One region of the Streptomyces sp. NBC_00209 genome, then DNA from elsewhere that is predicted to be linked to it. Evidence: riboswitches for the same ligand, from Rfam matches in the RefSeq annotation. Region 1 holds a riboswitch; the other holds the start of a gene.

Region 1 (5,044 bases):
GGGTCCTGCCTACGATGTGCACGACGCCCAGCAGACTCGGCCCATGCCCATCGTGCCGGACGTTCCCGACGCAGGTAGAGACGCTGAAGACCGTGATCACCGGGAACAGAGGGCCGGACGCCTGAGCGGCGGCCCTCTGTTCCGCGACGAGAAGCCGCAGGAGCCCATGCCGACCGCGCCGCCGCCCCCGCCCCCGCCTCCGCAGAAGAAGCGCGCGGGCCGGGACCTGGGAGCCGCCATAGGGGTCGGTCTGGGGCTCGGCGCCCTGGTCGTCGTCTCGCTCTTCTTCGTCAAGGCCGTCTTCGTCGGCGTCATCGTGCTCGCCGTCGTGGTCGGCCTCTGGGAGCTCACCTCCCGGCTGGAGGAGCGCAAGGGCATCAAGGCGCCCCTCGTGCCGCTCGCCGTCGGCGGCGCCGCCATGGTGATCGCCGGATACGCGCGCGAGGCCGAGGGCGCCTGGATCGCCATGGCCCTGACCGCCCTGGCGGTGCTCGTGTGGCGGATGGCGCAGCCGCCCGAGGACTACCTCAGGGACGTCACGGCGGGCATCTTCGCCGCGTTCTACGTGCCCTTCCTGGCCACCTTCGTCGCCATGCTCCTGAAAGCCGACGACGGCCCGCAGCGGGTGCTGACCTTCCTGCTGCTGACCGTGGTCAGCGACACGGGGGCGTACGCGGTCGGCTGGCGGTTCGGCAAGCACAAGCTGGCTCCGCGCATCAGCCCCGGCAAGACCCGCGAGGGCCTGTTCGGAGCGGTCACCTTCGCCATGGTGGCCGGTGCGCTGTGCATGCAGTTCCTGATCGATGACGGTTCCTGGTGGCAGGGGCTGCTGCTGGGCCTCGCGGTCGCGGCCAGCGCCACCCTGGGCGACCTGGGCGAGTCCATGATCAAGCGGGACCTCGGGATCAAGGACATGGGCACGCTGCTGCCCGGCCACGGCGGGATCATGGACCGGCTGGACTCCCTGCTGCCGACCGCCCCGGTGGTCTGGCTGCTGCTCGTGCTGTTCGTCGGCTCCGGCTGAGACCGGCGTCCGCACATGGCTGAGGGGCCACCGCTCGCGAGCGGTGGCCCCTCAGCCATGTGGCGTCAGCCCTGTTCGCGCAGCGCCACCCGCATGTCGCGGTAGAGGGCCACCGCCCGGCGGCGCATCCACAGGATCCAGGCACAGAACACCGCCACGAAGGCGGCGAAGAGCAGGGCGTACCCGAGGGAGCCACGGGTGGCGCCCAGGACGAGCAGACCGATGGCGACCAGGCCCATGGCGCCCAGCCAGTACGGCAGCCACCGCTTGCCCCGCTCGATCCGGCCCAGCTGGTCGTCGACGAGTCGCCGCAGCACGGCCCGCTCCTGCGGGTCGCGCGGCACCTCGTGGTGGCGGATCTTCCGCAGGAGCCCGGCGACGGCGCTCGGGGAGGCGCCCGTGACCCGGCTCGTCCGCCTCCGCTGGAGGACCAGGGCCACCATCACGACGACGGTGTAGACGGCGCCCTGGACCAGCCACATGGCCGGATGCTCGTCGTGGCGTAACAGTGCGTTCAGACCCACGCCGAGTCCGAAGACCACCACGCCCTGCCCGATCAGGCTGTCGTTGAACCAGTGTTTGACGGTGTGCACGGCACCTACCTCCTGCGCGGCGGCTACGAACTCCCTGTGGTGTTCCGGTTACCCCGTGAGCCGTCCCTCACCGCGACGCACCGGGGTACCTCCGCGCGTCTGCGACACTGGAGGAACCATGCCTAAGCCCGGAGAACTCACTTTCGTCGCGCCCCGCGGAGCCAAGAAGCCGCCGCGGCACCTCGCCGACCTCACGCCCGCCGAGCGCAGGGAGGCCGTCGCCGCGGTCGGCGAGAAGCCGTTCCGCGCCCAGCAGCTCTCGCAGCACTACTTCGCGCGGTACGCGCACGACCCGGCCGAGTGGACCAACATCCCGGCCGGATCGCGGGACAAGCTCGCCGAGGCGATGTTCCCCGACCTGATGTCCGTCGTCCGGCACGTCAGCTGCGACGACGACACCACCCGTAAGACCCTCTGGAAGCTGCACGACGGGACGCTGGTCGAGTCCGTCCTGATGCGCTACCCGGAGCGGGTCACGATGTGCATCTCCTCGCAGGCCGGCTGCGGGATGAACTGCCCGTTCTGCGCGACCGGGCAGGCCGGTCTCGACCGGAACCTCTCCACCGCGGAGATCGTCCACCAGATCGTGGACGGCATGCGGGCCCTGCGCGACGGTGAGGTCCCCGGCGGCCCCGCCCGGCTGTCCAACATCGTGTTCATGGGCATGGGCGAGCCGCTGGCCAACTACAACCGCGTCGTCGGCGCGATCCGCCGGCTGACCGACCCGGAGCCCGACGGCCTCGGCCTCTCGCAGCGCGGGATCACCGTGTCCACCGTCGGCCTGGTGCCCGCGATGCTGCGGTTCGCCGACGAGGGGTTCAAGTGCCGCCTCGCGGTCTCGCTGCACGCCCCGGACGACGAGCTGCGCGACACCCTCGTGCCGGTGAACACCCGGTGGAAGGTGCGCGAGGTGCTGGACGCCGCGTGGGAGTACGCGGAGAAGTCGGGCCGCCGCATCTCCATCGAGTACGCCCTGATCCGCGACATCAACGACCAGGCGTGGCGCGGAGACCTGCTGGGCCGCCTCCTCAAGGGCAAGCGGGTCCACGTCAACCTCATCCCGCTCAACCCGACGCCCGGCTCCAAGTGGACCGCCTCGCGGCCCGAGGACGAGCGGGCGTTCGTGGAGGCCATCGCGAACCACGGCGTGCCGGTCACCGTCCGGGACACCCGGGGCCAGGAGATCGACGGCGCCTGCGGGCAGCTGGCGGCCTCCGAGCGCTGAGGCGGGCGACCGTCGGTGCCCGGGGTCACGGCCGAAAACGGCCGTGTAGCCTGGGGCCGAAATCAACTGCATATTCCGACAGGGGAGCGCCACAGCGCTGAGAGTGCGGCACCAAGGACAGGTTGGCCGCAGACCCTCTGAACCTCGCCCGGGTCATTCCGGGTAGGAAGTTCGGACCATACTCAAGCTGTTGCGCCCTGCCCGCTTCCGGCTCCGCGCCGGTGTGCGGGCAGGGCCGCGTCTCTTCCTGGTCACTCCAGGAGGAATCACACATGAGCACCACCCAGAAGGCCGCGGTGGCGGCCGTCGCCGCCGCGCTCGGCGTCACCGCGCTGGCCGGCTGCGGAAGTTCCGACGACTCGGCGTCCGGTTCCGGTTCGACCAAGGGCTCCGGTTCCAAGACCGTCACCCTGGTCAGCCACGACTCCTTCAACGCCTCCAAGGACGTGCTGAAGGAGTTCACCCGGGAGACCGGCTACACCGTCAAGGTCCTCAAGAGCGGGGACGCGGGCGCCGCCCTGAACCAGGAGATCCTGACCAAGGGTTCCCCGCGCGGCGACGTGTTCTTCGGCGTCGACAACACCCTGCTCTCGCGCGCCCTCGACAACGGCCTGTTCACGCCGTACGAGGCCAAGGGCCTGGACCGGGTCCCGGCCGATGTCCAGCTGGACGCGGACAAGCACCGGGTCACCCCGGTCGACACCGGCGACATCTGCGTCAACTACGACAAGAAGTACTTCGCCGACAAGAAGCTCGCGCCGCCGAAGACCTTCGCCGACCTGGCGAAGCCCGCGTACAAGGACCTGCTCGTCACCGAGAACGCCGCGACCTCCTCGCCCGGCCTCGGCTTCCTCCTCGGCACCGTCGGCACCTTCGGCGAGGACGGCTACCAGGACTACTGGAAGAAGCTGAAGGACAACGGCGTCAAGGTCGTGGACGGCTGGGAGCAGGCGTACAACGAGGAGTTCTCCGGCTCGGCCGGCGGCAGGAAGGCCAAGGCCGACCGCCCGCTCGTCGTCAGCTACGCCTCCAGCCCGCCCGTCGAGGTGCTGTACGCGGACCCGCGGCCGAAGACCGCGCCGACCGGGGTCGCCACCGGGACGTGCTTCCGCCAGATCGAGTTCGCGGGTCTGCTGGACGGCGCGAAGAACGAGGCGGGCGGCAAGGCCCTGCTGGACTTCCTGATCGGGAAGAAGTTCCAGGAGGACATGCCGCTCACCATGTTCGTCAGCCCGGTCGCGAAGGACGCGAAGGTGCCCGGGCTCTTCACCGAGTTCGGTGCCACCGCGGAGAAGCCGGCGACCGTCGCCCCGGACGCCATCGCCAAGAACCGTGAGCAGTGGGTCCAGTCATGGTCCTCGCTCGTAGTGAAGTAGCGAAGACTCCCGTACGCGGACCGGGCGCGCGCGGGAGGTCGGCACGCGCCCGGGCCCGGCGCGGGACCGCGGTGCGGCTCGGCCTGATGGCCGTGCCCGTCGCGTTCTTCGCCGTGTTCTTCGCCTACCCGGTCGCCGCGATCGTGGGCCGGGGGCTCAAGGCGGACGGCGTCTGGCAGTTCGGCCGGTTCGGCGAGGTGCTGACCCGGCCGGAGATCCGGGACGTCCTGTGGTTCACGCTGTGGCAGGCGCTCGCCTCGACCGCGCTGACCCTGCTGATCGCGCTGCCCGGCGCGTATGTCTTCGCCCGGTTCGACTTCCCCGGCAAGCAGGTGCTGCGGGCCGTGGTCACGGTGCCGTTCGTGCTGCCGACCGTCGTCGTGGGCACCGCGTTCCTCGCGCTGCTCGGACGCGGTGGGCTGCTGGACGAGCTGTGGGGCGTACGGCTCGACACCACGGTGTGGGCGATCCTGCTGGCGCACGTCTTCTTCAACTACGCGGTCGTCGTGCGGACCGTCGGCGGGCTCTGGGCGCAGCTCGACCCGCGCCAGGAGGAGGCCGCCCGGGTGCTGGGGGCGAGCCGGTTCACCGCGTGGCGGCGCGTCACGCTGCCCGCGCTCGCCCCAGCCGTGGCCGCCGCCGCGCTGATGGTCTTCCTCTTCACCTTCACCTCCTTCGGGGTCGTACAGATCCTCGGAGGTCCCGGCTTCTCCACGCTGGAGGTGGAGATCTACCGGCAGACCGCGCAGCTGCTCGCCCTGCCCACGGCCGCCGTGCTGACGCTCGTGCAGTTCGCCGCCGTCGGCGCGATCCTCGCCGTGCACGC
Region 2 (5,044 bases), 1.8 Mb from region 1:
AAGCGGTTCGCCTTCCGCGACGACTCGGGCGCTCAGGCCGTCCAGGAGCTGATGGCGGCCTACGGCGGCCGGCGCGTCGTCCATGGTCACAGCCCCATCCCGTACCTGACCGGCGAGGTCGGCTCCGAGGACGGCGAGGACGGCGCCGGGCCGCAGGTCGACGGGCCGCATGTGTACGCGGACGGGCTCGCCATCGCCATGGACGGCGGGGTGACCATGGCCGGAAAGCTACTGGTCGTCCAACTCCCCCTGCATGACTGACGCCCCGCGGGGAAGACGCATCCCGAGCTGACCACGCCGAGTACTGGGGCTATTTCCGGAAACCCTCTGTCACCCCGTGCTGTGCGCGCTCTACCATCGGCCTATCAGTAGCAGGCTCTCCTCCGTTTCCGCCCAAACTGCCCGGACCCAGCGGGCACACAGGCCCGACGGAGCATCGGGGGATGCAGATGAACAGCGCTCCGCACCTGCTGACCGAGGACCGGCCCGAGTACGAACGGCTCCTCGACGACGCACTGCGTCACGCACACGAACGACCGGAACTGGCCGCCGTCGGTGAACGCCTCAGCGCCGCCCAGCTGCGCACCATGGCGCTGGCGGCCGTCGCCCTGATCACCGTCACGGCCGCCGCCGAGTACGAGCAGTACGTGAAGGCCCGTGACGAAGCACGCACCACCGACCGGGACACGGCTTCCGGCACGGCTTCGGACGGCCTCGGTCAGTCGGGCGCCGGCCTAGGAGCGGTCGTCACCGTTTTGGCGCCGATGCTGGCGGGTACGGCGGCGGCCATATTCCTGCTGGTCGGCTACCTCCTGAAGATGCTGGAGCCACCACCGGCCTTCGCCGGTCCCATGGTGGACGCGGGCTGGTTCTTCGCCGCCGTCACAGCCGCCGCCATCTTCGTCGCCGCCATCGGCCTGCTCATCGCAGCCCTGCGCAACGGCTCGACGTCCCTGCCGGCCCGGGAAGCCCGCGAGCAACTGCCCGACGACGTGGCCCTCGCCAAGGACGTCTGGCGGCAGGCGCTGCTGGAGCGGGGCATCGTGCCCTTCCTGCGCGACGCGCTCACCGAGCCCGCCGGTCCTGCGGTCCCGGCCCCGCACCGCCCCACGGGCCGCCTTCCCAAGATCGGCTACAGCAGGCCCGACTTCGCCGGGCCGGACGAGGGCCCGGCGGCGGCGCCCCGCCCCACGTACAGCAGCCCGGACTTCACCAGCCCCGACTTCGGCGGTCCCGAGCACGAACTGGACTGACCGCCACGGCCCCGGCGGAAGGCGCCGGAGCCGTGCGCGGCCGGTCCCGTGCCAGGTCAGTCGGACAACGGCAGATAGACCCGGTTCCCGCCCGCAGCGAACTCACGCGACTTGCCGAGCATCCCCTCGGCGATCTCCTCGGCCGTCGCCTCCGCGCCGTTCGCGCCGCCGAACTGCTCGGTGATGCTGTGGCTGATCTTCATCGAACAGAACTTCGGACCGCACATCGAGCAGAAGTGCGCCGTCTTCGCGGGCTCGGCCGGCAGCGTCTCGTCGTGGAACTCCCGCGCCGTGTCCGGGTCGAGCGCCAGGTTGAACTGGTCCTCCCAGCGGAATTCGAACCGGGCGTCCGACAGCGCGTCGTCCCATTCCTGCGCCCCCGGATGCCCCTTGGCCAGGTCGGCGGCATGGGCCGCGATCTTGTACGTGATGACCCCGGTCTTCACATCGTCCCGGTTCGGCAGCCCCAGGTGCTCCTTGGGCGTCACGTAACAGAGCATCGCCGTCCCCCACCAGGCGATCATCGCGGCGCCGATGCCCGAGGTGATGTGGTCGTACGCCGGCGCGATGTCGGTGGTCAGCGGGCCGAGCGTGTAGAACGGCGCCTCCTCGCAGATCTCCTGCTGAAGGTCGATGTTCTCCTTGATCTTGTGCATCGGGACGTGCCCCGGGCCCTCGATCATGGTCTGCACGCCGAAGCGCTTGGCGACCGCGTTCAGTTCGCCGAGCGTGCGCAGTTCAGCGAACTGGGCCTCGTCGTTGGCGTCCGCGATCGACCCGGGGCGCAGCCCGTCGCCCAGTGAGTACGTCACGTCGTACGCGGCGAGGATCTCGCAGAGCTCCTCGAAGTGCTCGTACAGGAACGACTCCTTGTGGTGCGCCAGGCACCACGCCGCCATGATCGAGCCGCCCCGGGAGACGATGCCCGTCTTGCGCCGGGCGGTCAGCGGCACGTACGGCAGGCGTACGCCGGCGTGCACCGTCATGTAGTCCACGCCCTGCTCGGCCTGCTCGACGACGGTGTCCTTGTAGATCTCCCAGGTCAGTTCCTCCGCCCGTCCGTCGACCTTCTCAAGGGCCTGGTAAAGGGGGACGGTTCCGATCGGCACGGGTGAATTGCGAAGAACCCACTCACGGGTGGTGTGGATGTTGCGGCCGGTGGAAAGGTCCATGACCGTGTCCGCGCCCCACCGGGTCGCCCACGTCATCTTGTCCACCTCCTCCTCGATGGAGGACGTCACCGCGGAGTTGCCGATGTTGGCATTGACCTTCACCAGGAACCGCTTTCCGATGATCATCGGCTCGGTCTCCGGGTGGTTGACGTTGACGGGCAGCACCGCGCGGCCGGCCGCGATCTCCTCGCGCACCACCTCCGCCGGCACGTTCTCGCGGACCGCGACGTACTCCATCTCCGGGGTGATCTCGCCCCTGCGGGCGTACGCGAGCTGGGTGACGGGGCGGCCGTCCCGGCTCCGCCGCGGGCGGCGCGGCCGACCGGGGAACACCGCGTCCAGATTGCGCAGCCCACCCCGCGGCGAGGTGTGCTTGAGCCCGTCGTCCTCCGGGCGGGCGGGGCGGCCCGCGTACTCCTCGGTGTCGCTGCGGGCGATGATCCAGTTCTCCCGGAGCGGTGCGAGGCCGCGCCGGACGTCGGTCTCGGCCGCGGGGTCGGTGTACGGCCCGGACGTGTCGTACAGCGTCATGTCCTTGCCGTTGGTCAGGCGCACCTGGCGGACCGGCACCCGGATGTCGGGGCGCGGCCCCTGGACGTATCCCTTGTGCCAGCCGATGGACTTCCCGGCCTCGTCGCCCTGATTGGAGGCAGGCGTGCGTGTGTCCGATGTGGTCATGAGACCTACTCCCTACGCCGGCATTACCCGGTAACAGGTTCGGCGGTCGGCGCAGCGTCTCCCGTACGGTCGTACGGCGGTCAGCGCCCTCTCAGCCCGGTGCTCCGAGCTCCCGCGTGTGCAAAGGTGCCACCACGCTAGCCCTCGGACGGGCGAGCTGAACAGAGGGCCCCGTCCTTCTTGCGATGATCGGCCGGTGACGCCCCCTCATCGCGACTCAGAACCGCAGGGCCATCAGCACGCGCACACGCACAGCCATGGCCCGGCCGCACCCGTCTCCACCCATCTGCGCAAGGTGATCGCCGCCGTGCTGATCCCCTTCGCGACCGCCGTACTCGTCGGTCTCGTGGTGCTCTGGCCGAATGGTGCGCCGGCGCACGAACGGACCGGCGTCGGTTTCGACCGGCAGACCCAGCAGGGAAAGGTGGTGAGCGTCGTCGAGGTCGACTGCAAGGACGTGAACGCCGCCCAGCTTCCCGTCAGCGGCGAGACCCAACCCCCCGAGGGCCGGTCGGCTTCCGGCGGACTCTGCGAGAAGGCCACCGTCGAGGTCACCACCGGCCCCGACTCGGGGCGCCGGTTCGTCGAAGTCGTGCAGCCGGACGCGCCGAGGCAACTGCGGGAGGGCCAGGGGGTGGTGGTGGCGTACGCCCCCGACGCGCCCCATGACCTCCAGTACTCCGTGACGGACGTGAACCGGAAGTTCCCGCTGATACTGCTGGCCGGGATCTTCGCCCTCGCGGTGGTGCTCGTGGGCAGGATGCGCGGGGTCATGGCCCTGGTGGCGCTCGCCCTGTCGTTCGCCGTACTGACCCTGTTCATCCTTCCGGCGATACTTCAGGGCTCGAATCCGCTGCTGGTGGCGGTCGTCGGGGCCGGAGCGATCATGCTGATCGCGCTCTACATCTGCCACGGGTTGACCGCCCGCACCTCCGTCGCCGTCATCGGCACCCTGATCTCACTGGTCCTGATCGGGCTGCTGGGCTCGCTCTTCATCGGCTGGGCGAGCCTGAGCGGGAACACCGACGACAACACCGGCCTCATCCACGGCCTGTATCCGCACATCGACATGAGCGGACTGCTGCTGGCCGGCGTCATCATCGGCTCCCTGGGAGTGCTTGACGACGTCACGGTCACCCAGACCTCGGCGGTCTGGGAGCTGCGCCAGGCGAACCCCACCATGAGTGCGAATCAGCTCTACCGGGCAGGGATCAGAATCGGCCGCGATCACATCGCCTCCGTGGTCAACACCCTGGTGCTCGCCTATGCGGGCGCCGCGCTGCCCCTCCTGCTGCTGTTCACGGTCGCGCAGAGCAGTGTGGGGACGGTCGCCAACAGCGAGCTGGTGGCGGAGGAGATCGTGCGCACCCTCGTGGGCTCGATCGGACTGGTCGCCTCCGTGCCGGTGACGACAGCGCTCGCGGCGCTGGTCGTCTCCGCGGACCGCACGGGGGTCGGCGCGGAAGCCGGGGCTTCGGCACCCGTGCGGAGCGGCAGGGGCCGGCGACGGCGGGCGAGGTCGTGACCTGAACACACAGCGTGATTCACCCGATCGGCAGGTGTCGTGTTCGAGTGCCAAGACGGCTCCCGGGCCGTGGACCGCTTCAGCCCGCGTTCTGCTCTTCGGCCAGAATGCGCCCCAGCGCCTCCTCCAAGTTGCCGTCGAAGTCACCCAGCGTGCACTCCTGCCCGAGCGGCACCAGCTTGTCCGTACGGTCGAGGAAGGCGACAAGAGGTGCCGTGCCCGCCCGGAAGAGCGCACGGTCGGCGCCCACCTGCAACCGGATGTGTACATCACACAGCCCCTCAGGCTCGGTCGGCGCGATGTGCACATCGCCGTCGCCACTGGGGCTGTTGAGGCCGTCGAGCAGCAGCTCACGGCCGAAGGCCCAGGTGACGGGGGCGTCGCCGGGCAGATGGAAGGTCATCCGGATCGCGTAC

What was found. Region 1 has a riboswitch for thiamine pyrophosphate ahead of OG867_RS06960 (thiamine ABC transporter substrate binding subunit). Riboswitches for the same ligand answer to the same signal wherever they lie in the genome.
Region 2: it holds a riboswitch for thiamine pyrophosphate, as region 1 does, so the genes downstream of both, thiC (phosphomethylpyrimidine synthase ThiC) here and OG867_RS06960 (thiamine ABC transporter substrate binding subunit) in region 1, are expected to answer to the same signal.

Annotation. Positions count from the first base shown of each region.
Region 1 is NZ_CP108121.1:1,620,678-1,625,721, reverse strand. Features, by position in the region: gene OG867_RS06975 (phosphatidate cytidylyltransferase) at 1-1,024, shown strand, start outside; gene OG867_RS06970 (hypothetical protein) at 1,090-1,617, opposite strand; gene rlmN (23S rRNA (adenine(2503)-C(2))-methyltransferase RlmN) at 1,736-2,842, shown strand; TPP riboswitch at 2,913-3,029, shown strand; gene OG867_RS06960 (thiamine ABC transporter substrate binding subunit) at 3,115-4,218, shown strand; gene OG867_RS06955 (ABC transporter permease) at 4,305-5,044, shown strand, end outside.
Region 2 is NZ_CP108121.1:3,466,707-3,471,750, forward strand. Features, by position in the region: gene OG867_RS15610 (metallophosphoesterase) at 1-261, shown strand, start outside; gene OG867_RS15615 (hypothetical protein) at 444-1,253, shown strand; gene thiC (phosphomethylpyrimidine synthase ThiC) at 1,310-3,103, opposite strand; TPP riboswitch at 3,096-3,229, opposite strand; gene OG867_RS15625 (YibE/F family protein) at 3,300-4,628, shown strand; gene OG867_RS15630 (SsgA family sporulation/cell division regulator) at 4,708-5,044, opposite strand, start outside.